Tahibacter amnicola: one gene and its partner. The protein of the gene in region 1 interacts with the protein of each later gene in a pairwise test. Links are inferred from orthologs where the notes say so. Each region holds a gene or a part of one and is shown on either strand. Other genes may lie near its edges.

What was found. Proteins that work in one complex are often made in the same cells at the same time.
Region 2: the proteins of lpdA (region 1) and N4264_RS03275 interact in binary tests that used the Escherichia coli proteins (3 or more experiments, as listed by UniProt). The link is inferred for Tahibacter amnicola from one-to-one orthologs.

The regions. Positions count from the first base shown.
Region 1 is NZ_CP104694.1:6,324,671-6,332,273, forward strand. Bases 2,812-5,811 are described here. They hold lpdA (dihydrolipoyl dehydrogenase), read right to left. Parts: upstream 5,203-5,811; coding sequence 3,421-5,202; downstream 2,812-3,420. Other genes in these bases: N4264_RS25075 (glycosyltransferase family 4 protein), read left to right, coding at 2,812-3,373; N4264_RS25085 (hypothetical protein), read right to left, coding at 5,189-5,800. Also shown: N4264_RS25055 (hypothetical protein), read left to right, coding at 1-479; N4264_RS25060 (hypothetical protein), read left to right, coding at 512-1,096; N4264_RS25955 (glycosyltransferase family protein), read left to right, coding at 1,093-1,638; N4264_RS25070 (glycosyltransferase), read left to right, coding at 1,563-2,174; more of N4264_RS25075, read left to right, coding at 2,171-2,811; N4264_RS25090 (dihydrolipoyllysine-residue acetyltransferase), read right to left, coding at 5,962-7,401; N4264_RS25095 (bifunctional chorismate mutase/prephenate dehydrogenase), read left to right, coding at 7,543-7,603. UniProt on the Escherichia coli protein: Lipoamide dehydrogenase is a component of the glycine cleavage system as well as of the alpha-ketoacid dehydrogenase complexes.
Region 2 is NZ_CP104694.1:793,383-797,366, reverse strand. The notes cover bases 1-2,999. They hold N4264_RS03275 (DNA helicase II), read left to right. Parts: upstream 1-382; coding sequence 383-2,617; downstream 2,618-2,999. Other genes in these bases: N4264_RS03270 (hypothetical protein), read right to left, coding at 2,624-2,999; N4264_RS03280 (YqhA family protein), read left to right, coding at 1-329. In the rest of the region: more of N4264_RS03270, read right to left, coding at 3,000-3,382; N4264_RS03265 (right-handed parallel beta-helix repeat-containing protein), read left to right, coding at 3,581-3,984. UniProt on the Escherichia coli protein: A helicase with DNA-dependent ATPase activity. Unwinds DNA duplexes with 3'-5' polarity. Translocates on single-stranded DNA with 3'-5' polarity. Initiates unwinding more efficiently from a nicked substrate than double-stranded DNA.

The DNA of each region.
Region 1 (7,603 bases):
GCTACGCCGACGAGGACCCGGGCCTGTCGCGCGGCCCCGCTGTATGGAGCCAGCGCGTACGCCTGCACGAGCAGGTGTGGGACGAAAAGCGCGCGAACTGCATCGACAGCAGCCTGCTGCTCGCGGCGGCATTCGTGCGACTGGGTATCGACAGTGCGCTGGTGCTGGTGCCACGCCATGCGATGCTCGCCTTCCGCGTGTCCGCGTCACAGACGCCGCAGGTGCTGGAAACCACCCTGCTCGGTTCGCGCCTGCTCTCGCCGCGTCCGGTGCCCGCCTTCGCCGGTGCAATGGATGACTACGACCGCGATGCCATGGATACCTTTGCCGCTGCCCTGGCAGCCGGCCAGGCGCGCTACGCCCGCGAGGCGAAGGGGTTCCGGGCGCGCAGCCCCGACTACCAATGGATCGACCTCGCCACCGCACGGGCTTATGGCATCATCCCGCTCGCGGCGCCGGCCCGCGCGAACGGTCGATAGCCGCCCGCCGCTTTTCCCGCGATCCAAAGGTCATGTCCACTCAGGAATCCTTTCCGCATGCGGCGCTGCGCCAGGAGATCCGGCGCGAGGCCGACGCGCTTCCCGTGTCAGCCACCGCTGCGCCGGCCGCGGCGACGACGCCGGCCGAGCTGCCGCTGGATCATCCCCAGCGCCTGCGTTACGCGTTGCAGGAATTTGTACCTATTCATAATGAGGCATTTGTCGACCTGGCCTATCGCTGCCTGCTCAAGCGCTCGCCGGACCCGGCCGGCATGGTCGAGTGCCTGCAACGCCTGGCCGCCGGCGACAGCAAGATCGCCATCCTGGGCGATATCCGCTGGTCGCTCGAAGGACGCGGGCACGCCGTCGAAGTGACGGGCCTGGCACCGCGCTACCGGTTCTGGCGGCTGACGCGACTGCCGCTGGTCGGTGGCCTGATCGAACGCCTGGCCCTGGTCTGGGGCTTGCCCGAGATCGCCCGCGAGCAGCGTCGCCTGGGCCAGGCGCTCGCGCGCAGCGACAGCGGCGCGGAAACCGCCGAGCTGGCGGCCCAGGTTCGTGAATTGCGCGAGCACGTGCTCGTGCTGCAGGCCGAACTGCGTCGTCGCACATCATGAAGGTCGCCCTGCTGGCCCCGTCGCTGACGGCCTTCGACGCTGTCGGCACCGACGTACTGGAAATGGCGCAGGTGCTGCGCGCGGCGGGGCACGAGGTGCGCCTGTACGCCGACCATGCTGTCGGCATCGCCGAAAGCGTGCATGCGCCGAATGGGTTTGACCGCTGGCTGTCGCCGCGGGACCTGGTGATCTACCACTACTCCATCGGCTGGCCGCGCATCGAGGAAATGCTGGCGCGCTGCCGCGCGCGGCGCGTGCTGCGCTACCACAACATCACGCCGGCGGAATTCTTCTTCGGCTGGTCGCGCGACCACGCCCGCACCTGCGCCGCCGGACGCGCCAGCCTGCCGCGCATGGCGACGATGGGATTCGAACTGGCCCTCGCGTGCTCGGCTTACAACCGCGACGAACTCATCGCCCACGGCCTGCCTGCCGATCGCGGGGCCGTACTGCCCCTTTTCACCGGATCGAAGCGCTGCAGGACCTCTCCGCCGACGGCGATTTCCTCGACCGCTACGGCGACGCCCGCCGGAATATCCTGATGCTGGGCCGCGTTGCCCCGAACAAGGGCCACATCGCCCTGCTCGATGCCTTCGCCTGCTACCGGCGCGAATATGACGCCGACGCGCGACTGCTCATCGTCGGCAAACAGGATCGTCGCCTCGCCGCCTACACGCGGCACCTGTTCAGTCACACGCAAGCGCTGGGCATCAGCTCGCACGTGCACTTCCTGGACAACATCGACGATGCGCGCCTGAAAGCCTGCTGGCTGGTGGCGGACGCCCTGCTGATGATGTCGGAGCACGAGGGATTCTGCGTGCCGCTGGTGGAAGCGATGGCGTTCGGCGTGCCGGTGGTGGCGCGCGCCACCAGCGCCATTCCCGACACGCTGGGCGATGCGGGACTGCTCTGGCAGGAATCGGATCCGCGTCTTTACGCCGCGTCACTGGCGCGCCTGTTCAAGGACAAGGACGTGCACGCCATGCTGCGCCGGCATGGCCGCACCCGTTTCCGCCGCCAGTTCCGTCGTCCGGTACTGGCCGCCCGGTTGCTATCGATGCTGGAGCAGCTGGCATGAAACGCATCGCCATCGTGGTGCAGCGCTGGCACGACGAAGTTGTCGGCGGCTCGGAAGCATTGGCCTGGCATTATGCGGAACTGTTGGCCCCGCACTACGCGGTGGAGGTACTCACCAGCTGCGCGCGCGATTACCGCACCTGGGCCAACGAACTGCCGGCCGGAGAATCGCAGCACGACGGGATCACCCTGCGCCGGTTCCCGACCGCCTGGCCGCGGGGGCCCTGGTTCAACGACCTGCATCGACGCCTGCTCGCGGACTACGCGCGGCGCCAACCCGGCGCCGAAGGCCCCCTCGGCTGGCGGCCACAGCTGGCGGAAGAGTTCATCCGTGCGCAGGGCCCCTGGTGCCCCGGCCTGTACGACTGGCTCGATGCGGAACATGAGCGCTACGCCTGCGTGCTCTTTTGTACCTATCTTTACCCGACCACGCATTTTTCCCTGTCCGTTGTACCCCCGCGCAAGCAGGTGCTGATCCCCACGCTGCACGACGAACCGCCGGCCTACCTGCCCGTCTACGCCGCGGCAGCGCGCGCCTGCGGGCACCGGATCTGGCTGACCGACGCCGAGCGGCGGCTGGGGCGGCGGCTGTGGCAGGTCGACGAGGGTGACGTCGTCGGCATGGCGGTGGACACGCGGATCGCCGACGCCCGCAACCCGCACGCACGCGGCGAGACGTCCTACTTCCTCTACTGCGGACGTATCGACGAGGCCAAGGGCTGCGGTGAATTGATCGACGCGTTCCTGGCGCTGCGCCGGGAACGGCGCGAACCGGTGCAACTGTGGCTGACCGGCTCGGAGGGCATGCCCCTTCCCTCGCATCCGGATATCCGTTTTCTGGGGTTCGTCGATGCCGACAGCAAGTCCGCACTGATGGCCGGCGCGACGGCCTTCGTCATGCCCTCGGCGCTGGAGAGCTTTTCCATCGTTACGCTGGAGGCGATGGCGCAGACAGCGCCCGTCATCGTCAACGCCCGTTGCGATGTTCTTGCCGACCATGTGACCCGCTCGGGTGGCGGCATCACCTATTCATCCCGCAACGGCCTGGTGGACGCGATGCGCCAGGCACTGTCGCTGGACACGGACGCGCGGCAGGCGATGGGATCGAGCGGGCGTCGCTATGTGCTGGAACACTACGACCGCACGGCCGTCGCGCAACGCCTGCAAGCTGTGGTGGCGAGGGCCTGCGCGCAAGCGTGATCCGACGCGGGCGCTACGCACTGCGCAGCACCCGCGCCGGAACAGGACTACTTCTTCTTCGGTACGTAGATATCCGTCGCGGTACCTTCGTAGACTTCCGCCGCCATGCCGACCGATTCACTCAGGGTCGGATGCGGGTGGATGGTCAGGCCGATATCCGCGGCTTCGCAGCCCATCTCGATGGCCAGGGCCACTTCGGCAATCAGGTCGCCGGCATTGGGTGCGGTGATGCCCGCACCCAGCACCCGATGGGTGTGCTCGTCGAAGATCAGCTTGGTGAAGCCTTCGGTGCGTCCGATACCAATGGCGCGCCCCGAGGCGGCATGCGGGAACTTGCCGACGCCGTAGGCGATGCCCTGCTTCTTTGCATCCGCTTCCGTCAGGCCCACCCACGACACTTCCGGATCCGTGTAGGCCACGCTGGGAATGACGCGGGCGACGAATTCGCTCTTCATCCCCGCCGCCACTTCCGCGGCCACGCGCGCTTCGTGCGTGGCCTTGTGTGCCAGCATCGGATTACCGACGAGATCGCCGATCGCGAAGATGTGCGGCACGTTGGTGCGCATCTGGCGGTCGACCGGAATAAAGCCGCGGTCGGTCACCTGCACGCCGGCTTTCTGCGCGTCGACCTTGCCGCCGTTGGGCGAACGGCCGACGGCGACCAGCACGCGATCGTACAGCGTCGGCTCCGGCGCCTTTTCGCCCTCGAAGGTGGCGAGAAGGCCTTCGGGCCTGGCTTCGATACGGGCCACCTTGGTCTTGAGGTGAATGCCGGCATAGCGCTTGGACAACCGCTGCTGCAGCGGACGCACCAGATCCGGGTCAGCGCCCGGCATGAGCTGGTCGAGCAGTTCCACCACCGTCACCCTGGAACCGAGCGCGTCGTACACGCAGGCCATTTCCAGGCCGATGATGCCGCCGCCGACCACCAGGAGGTTCTTGGGAATCTCGGCCAGCTCCAGGGCGTCGGTGGAATCCATCATGCGCGCATCGTCCCAGGGAAAGCCCGGGAGCTTCACCGCCTGCGAACCGGCCGCAATGATGGCGTTGTCAAAGCGCACGAGCTTCTTGCCGTCTTCGCCTTCGACTTCGATCTCGTTGGGCGATACGAAGCGGCCGGTGCCGCGCACGACGGTCACCTTGCGCTGCTTGGCCATGCCGGCGAGACCGCCGGTGAGCTGGCCGACGACCTGTTCCTTGTGGCTGCGCAGCTTGTCCAGATCCACCTGCGGTTCGCCGAAGGTGATGCCGTGACTGGCAAACTGGCGCGCCTCGTCGATGACACGCGCCGCGTGCAACAGCGCCTTGGAAGGAATGCAGCCGACATTGAGACAGACGCCGCCGAGCGTGGCATAGCGCTCGATCAGGACGACGCTCTGTCCCAGATCGGCGGCGCGGAACGCGGCCGTGTAACCGCCGGGGCCCGCACCGAGCACGCACACCTGGCATTCGACGTCGGCTTTTCGGCCACTGGACGGCGCCGCGGTGACCTTCGGCGCCACCGCCGGCGGCGTGCTGCTGGCCGGAGTCGCTGCGGCCGCCTGAGCGGGCGCGGCTGCGGGTGGTGCGGGCGACGGCTTGGACGCCGCGGCGCCCTCGGTTTCCAGCACGACGACGACAGCGCCTTCGCTGACCTCGTCGCCGAGCTTGACGCGGATTTCCTTGACCACGCCTGCGGCAGAAGACGGCACTTCCATCGTGGCCTTGTCCGATTCGAGCGTGACCAGGCCCTGTTCCTTTTTCACCGTATCCCCGGCTTTGACGAGGATTTCGATCACCGGAACGGTCACTCCACCGATGTCCGGCACTTTGACTTCAGTCGTCGCCACCTTTCTGCTCCTTGTCCTTGGGGGTCAGGGCATGGCGGAAGCGCTGCTTGAGGGCATCGCGCCGTGCCTGGAATTCATTGATCGGATTTGCCGCCACCGGCGCGGCGGCCGGAGCCGGCGACGGGGCGACATAAGAGCCCGGTCCGAAAACCGGGCGCGACGGCGTTGGCGGGGGCTCAGGTGCCGCAGGCGCCGGCCCGAAAACGCTGCGAAGCCGGTCTCGCAGCGCCAGCAGTTCATCGTGCTCGCTGCGCTGCTCGGCCTGCGCCTCGGCCAGCTTCTGCCGCTTCTGCGCCAGCAATTCGCGGTAGCGCGCATTGGCGTATTCGATCGACTTGGCGATGTCCGGCAAATGGACTTTCTCCACTTCGTCGGGCAGCGTGTCGAAGCTGATGTAGCCGTCTTCGATCCACAGTCCGCGGCGGCGCGACACGATCCGGGTTTCACGTTCCTCGAAGAACAGGCGCGTCCAGTCGTTGTCGGGCGGTTCGCGATTGAGCCGGAGGAACATGATGCGCAACGTCTCGTGGACGCGCGACCAGGTCGTCTTCTTCAGGTCCAGATCGACAATCCGGATGTCCTCAAACTCGGGGTACACAGATCTGCTCACTTACAGGGGACATCAGGACAAAACCGTTGCGCTGGCGAGGGGATGCGAGACCTGCCAGGGTACGGACCGGCCGCGCCGTCGCGGAGCGCGGAAGGTGGGCGGCGACACCGCCCGACCGAACCGCGTGCAAGCAAGCGGCGCGCCACCGGTTACAGCAGCGTCCGCCGCATATCGGCGAGCACCTGGCCTAGGTAACTGGTGAAACGTGCCGCGGACGCGCCATCGATGACACGGTGGTCATAGCTGAGCGACAGGGGCAGGATCAGGCGCGGCTGGAAGGCCTTGCCGTCCCACACCGGTTTGGTCTGCGACTTGGATACACCCAGGATGGCCACTTCCGGCGCGTTGACGATCGGCGTGAACGCCGTTCCGCCAATACCGCCCAGGGACGAGATCGAGAAACAGCCGCCGGACATGTCGGCCGGGCCCAGCTTGCCGTCGCGGGCCTTGCCGGCGAGCTCGGCCGTTTCGCGCGCGATCTCCAGCACGCCCTTGCGGTCGGCATCGCGCAGCACCGGCACGACCAGCCCGTTGGGCGTGTCGGCGGCGAAGCCGATGTGGAAATATTTCTTGAGGATCAGGTTCTCGCCGCTGGCATCGAGTGAGGCGTTGAACTCCGGGTACTTCTTGAGCGCGGACACGCAGGCCTTGATCAGGAAGGCCAGCATGGTGAGTTTCATGCCGCTCTTTTCGTTTTCCTTGTTCACCGCCACGCGCAGGGCTTCAAGGTCGGTGATGTCCGCATCGTCGTGCTGCGTGACGTGGGGGATCATCGCCCAGTTGCGCGCCAGGTTCGCGCCGGAAATCTTCTTGATGCGCGAAAGCGGCTTCTGCTCGATGTCGCCAAATTTGGAGAAATCCACCTGGGGCCAGGGCAGCAGGTTGAGGCCGCCGCCACCGGAAACCACCGCCGGCGCCGGGCCGCCTCCGGCCAACGCCTTCTTGACGAAGTTCTGCACGTCTTCGCGCGTGATACGGCCCTTGCGGCCGCCGCCGGAAACGCGCTTGAGATCCACCCCGAGCTCGCGCGCGAACAGCCGCACAGCCGGGCTGGCGTGCGGGACTTTCTCGGGCATCACCGCATCCGCGTCGAACGCCACCGGCGGCGTGCGTGGGCCGGCGATCTCGGCATCGATACCGGGCTTGCTCGCCTCGCCAACCGCCACCGCCGGAGCGGCAACCGGTGCTGCCACCTTGGCCGGCGCGGGTGCCGCTGCAGGTGCCGCTGCAGGTGCCGCTGCAGGTGCCGCTGCAGGTGCCGCTGCAGGTGCCGCTGCAGGTGCCGCTGCAGGTGCCGCTGCAGGGGCCGGAGCAGCCGGCGCCGACGGCTTCGCGGCCGCCGGCGCGTCTGCGCCCGCCGCTTCCATCAGCGCGACCACCACACCCTCGGACACCTCGTCGCCCAGCTTGACCTTGATCTCCCGGACCACGCCAGCGAAGGGCGCCGGGACTTCCATCGTCGCCTTGTCCGACTCCAGCGTCAGCAGCCCCTGGTCTTTCTTTACCGTCTCACCGGGCTGCACGAGGATCTCGATCACCGGCACATTGCTGTAGTTGCCGATGTCCGGAACCTTTACTTCTTGAGCCATACGCCCTCCAGGCGGTCGATATTCAGGCAAGGGGACTATTGTGGCGGCGAAGCCACGCGCGCACCAGTCGCGGCCTTATTCCCTAATCGTCGAAGGCCAGCCCCGCTATGCTCGGCCGAACCGCTTCATGGACTACGGCAGATGGACATACCGCAATTACGTGCCCAGCTTGATCAGATCGATCGGGACCTGGTGTACCTGG
Region 2 (3,984 bases), 5.5 Mb from region 1 along the record:
TCATGATTTCGAACCTCCTGGTCATGGTGATCGTCGGTGGCTACGAGACCTTCGTCTCGCGGCTCCGCCTGGAAGGCCATCCGGACCAGCCCGAATGGCTGTCGCACGTGAATGCCGCCGTGCTGAAAGTCAAGCTGGCCACGGCCATCATCGGCATTTCCTCGATCCACCTGCTGGTGACCTTCATCAAGGCGGACACCCTGTCGGCCCATACCATCATGTGGCAGACCATCCTGCACATGACCTTCGTGGCCTCGGCCGTGGCGATTGCCCTGATCGACCGCATCATGTCGCCGCCGGCCGCGGCCAAGGCACGCGAACACTACTGAGTTCTGCCCGGCACGGTATCTCCTACCGTGCCGGAGCCGGATAAAATCGGCGGATGGACGTTTCCCATCTGATCGATCACCTCAATCCCGCCCAGCGCGAAGCCGTCAGTGCCGCAGCCGGCCATTACCTCGTGCTGGCCGGCGCCGGCTCGGGCAAGACGCGCGTGCTGATCCACCGCATCGCCTGGCTGCTCGAAGTCGAACGCGTATCGCCCTATTCGATTCTGGCCGTCACCTTCACCAACAAGGCGGCCGGCGAGATGCGCGGACGCTGCGAACAGCTGATCGCGCACGGCACGCGCGGCCTTTCCATCGGCACTTTCCACGGCATCGCCCATCGGCTCCTGCGCCGCCACTGGCGCGAGGCGCGCCTGCCGGAAACCTTCCAGATTCTCGATGCGGACGACCAGCAGCGCCTGGTCAAACGCATCATCCAGTCGCTGGACCTGGATGAATCCCGCTGGCCCGCGCGGCAGGCCACCTGGTTCATCAACAACAACAAGGACGAAGGCAAGCGTCCTGATGCGATCGAGCACGGTGACAATCCGGTCACCCGCACCCTGCTGGAGATCTACAGCACCTACGAGGCGCAGTGCCAGCGCGCCGGGCTGGTCGATTTCGCCGAGCTGCTGCTGCGCTCGCACGAGCTGTGGCTCAATGATGCCTCGCTGCTGGCGCACTACCAGGAACGCTGGCGACACCTCCTGATCGACGAGTTCCAGGACACCAACAGCCTGCAGTACGCCTGGGTGCGCGTGCTCGCCGGCCAGACGGCCAAGGTGTTCGTCGTCGGCGACGACGACCAGGCCATCTATGGCTGGCGCGGCGCCAAAGTGGAAAATGTGCAGCAATTCCTGCGCGACTACCCCAGCGCGAAGACGGTACGGCTGGAACAGAACTATCGCTCCACCGCGACCATTCTCAAGGCCGCCAACGCGATCATCGCCAACAATCCCAGCCGCCTGGGCAAGCAGCTGTGGACTTCGGGCGACAGCGGCAACGCGATCCAGCTCTATGCCGCCTACAACGAGCAGGACGAAGCGCGTTACGTGGTCGAACGCATCCGCGAATACATCGCCGGCGACGGCCGCGCAAGCGATGTGGCCATCCTGTACCGCTCCAACGCGCAGTCGCGCAATTTCGAAGAACAGTTCAACCAGCACCGCCTGCTGTACCGTGTCTATGGCGGCCAGCGCTTCTTCGACCGCGCCGAGATCAAGGACGCGCTCGCCTATCTGCGCCTGATTGCAAATCGGCACGACGACGCCGCGTTCGAGCGCAGCGTGAACACGCCGCCGCGCGGCATCGGCGAACGCAGCCTCGATCTCGTCCGCCAGACCGCACGGCGCCAGGGCGCATCGCTGTGGGAAGCGAGCGTGTCGGTGCTCGGTGGAACCGAGCTCACCGCGCGCAGCAAGAATGCGCTGCGCGCCTTCATCGACCTGATCCAGAGCCTGGCCAGCGAATGCCGCATTGCCTTTGCCCCGCCCGGCGGTGGTGACCTGCTCGCGGGCGCCGCACTGACCGGCGACGCCGACAGCGGCTTGACCCTGGCCGAGCAGATGGAACACACCATCATCAAGACCGGCCTTCGCGACTACTACGAAAAGGATTCCCGCGGCAGCGCCGAGGCACGGGTGGAGAACCTCGACGAGCTGGTCAACGTCGCCAGCCGCTTCCAGCTCACGCCCGATGACGAAGAAGCCGGCCTGGGTGAACTGGCGGCCTTCCTCTCGCATGCCGCGCTGGAGGCCGGTGAAGGCCAGGGAGAACCGGGCCAGGATTGCGTCCAGCTGATGACGCTCCATACCGCCAAGGGACTGGAGTTTCCCGTGGTCTTCCTGGTCGGCATGGAAGATGGCCTTTTCCCCAGCCAGAAATCACTGGACGAACCCGGCCGCCTGGAAGAGGAACGCCGCCTGGCCTACGTGGGCGTGACGCGCGCGCGCGAGCAGCTGACCCTCACCTATGCCGAATCGCGGCGCCTGCACGGTGTCGAGTCGTATGCGCGTCCGTCGCGCTTTCTCAATGAGATCCCGCCGGAGCTGCTGCATGAAGTGCGGCCGCGCGTGCAGTCACAGCGCCCGGCCTACACGGGACGCTTCCATGCTCGCATCGAGGAAGCCCCCAGCCTGAAGCTCGGCCAGCGCGTCGCCCACGCCAGTTTCGGCAGCGGCGTGGTGATCGACTACGAAGGCGCCGGAGATCACACCCGCGTGCAGGTCAATTTCGAAGGCGCAGGTACGAAGTGGCTAGTGCTGGCCTACGCCAACCTGCAGACCCTCTAGCGTCGGTCACGGCTCGCTTTCTGCCGGCGCCAGCTGGCCACCCGGCAGGATGCGCCGCGACGCGGGAACGAGTTCACGCAGATAGGCGGCGTAGTCGACCACGGTGGGCTCCTCGCTCTTGACCGCGTCCAGGGCGCGGGAAAGCGCGGACAAATCCGCATCGGCCTGTGCGGCCTTGCCGAACTCGCGCTCATAGTTCGCGGCAACAAAGAGGTACTCGAGCCGTCGCTGCGTATCGAGCATCCCCTGGGCCAGTTCCTGGCGGATCAGTCCGAGCGCCTGTCGTCGCAGCGTCGTGGCCCGGGTGTAGTCGCCGTCGCGCTCGTAGTGCACTGCCAGCACGCGCTGCAGCTGAATCTGCTTCTTTGCGTCCATCTCGCGCATGCCATAGATGCCTTCGAGCAGGGCCAGCTTCTGCGCCGGGCCCAGGTGCAATGCAGGATCGTAGACCTTGGCCAGGTGCACGCCCACACGCATCCGCTCGGATTCGGTGAGTGTTTCAAAATCGCCGATCAGCGCGGCAAACCCCGATTTCGCGCAGAACCAGATGCCCGTTTCGTCGATTTGCGGCCAGAACACCTGGTCGTACTTCGACGGCCACTGGTAGACATAGGAACCATAGCTGGCCGGCTCGGAGACCTCGCACGTCGCACCGGGGCGGATAGGATCCTCGACCGTGAGCGACGACCAGGTGGTGGCCATCGCCGGTACGCCGGCAACCATTGCCAGCATTGCCAGCAGCCTCGTCTTCCAACTCGCTTTCATCGTCTCACCGCAATGGTCGCGACAGGGCCCGGCTTCCCCGTCCAGGCGCAATCGGCGCCATTGTGGCGGCAAGCGTGGCCAGCGCTCAACCGGCACACCTTGCCGTACGAGCTGGACCACTTGCGTAGCAGGTGCTGCGCCATGTCGCTTCCACGCCAGCTGGCCCGTCTACGGAGCAAACCCCCTGGAACATCCCTCGTGAAAAAGAACAAGAACCTGACCCCGTTGCTGGCACTGTGCGCCTCGCTCGCCAGCCCACTGGCGCTGGCGCAAAGCTGGCCCGGTACGGCGCCGTGCGATACCACGCTGCAGGCCTGCATCAATGCGGCACCCAGCGGCGGCATCGTGCATGTGCGCACGAATGCCATCATTGACGAATCGCTCCACATCGACAAATCCCTCCACCTGATAGCGGTTGACGGTTATCGTCCGGTACTGGCGGCAGGCCGCACCATTGGCGTCGGCTACTACCAGCTCTCGTCCGGCCATATTGAGATCTCGGGCTTTACCCTGCTGGGCGGCAGCGTCCGCGCCTATGCGGGTGCCGATGCGACGGTGGTACTGCGGCGACTGGTGGTGCACACCGCGTCCGGCGTCGATCC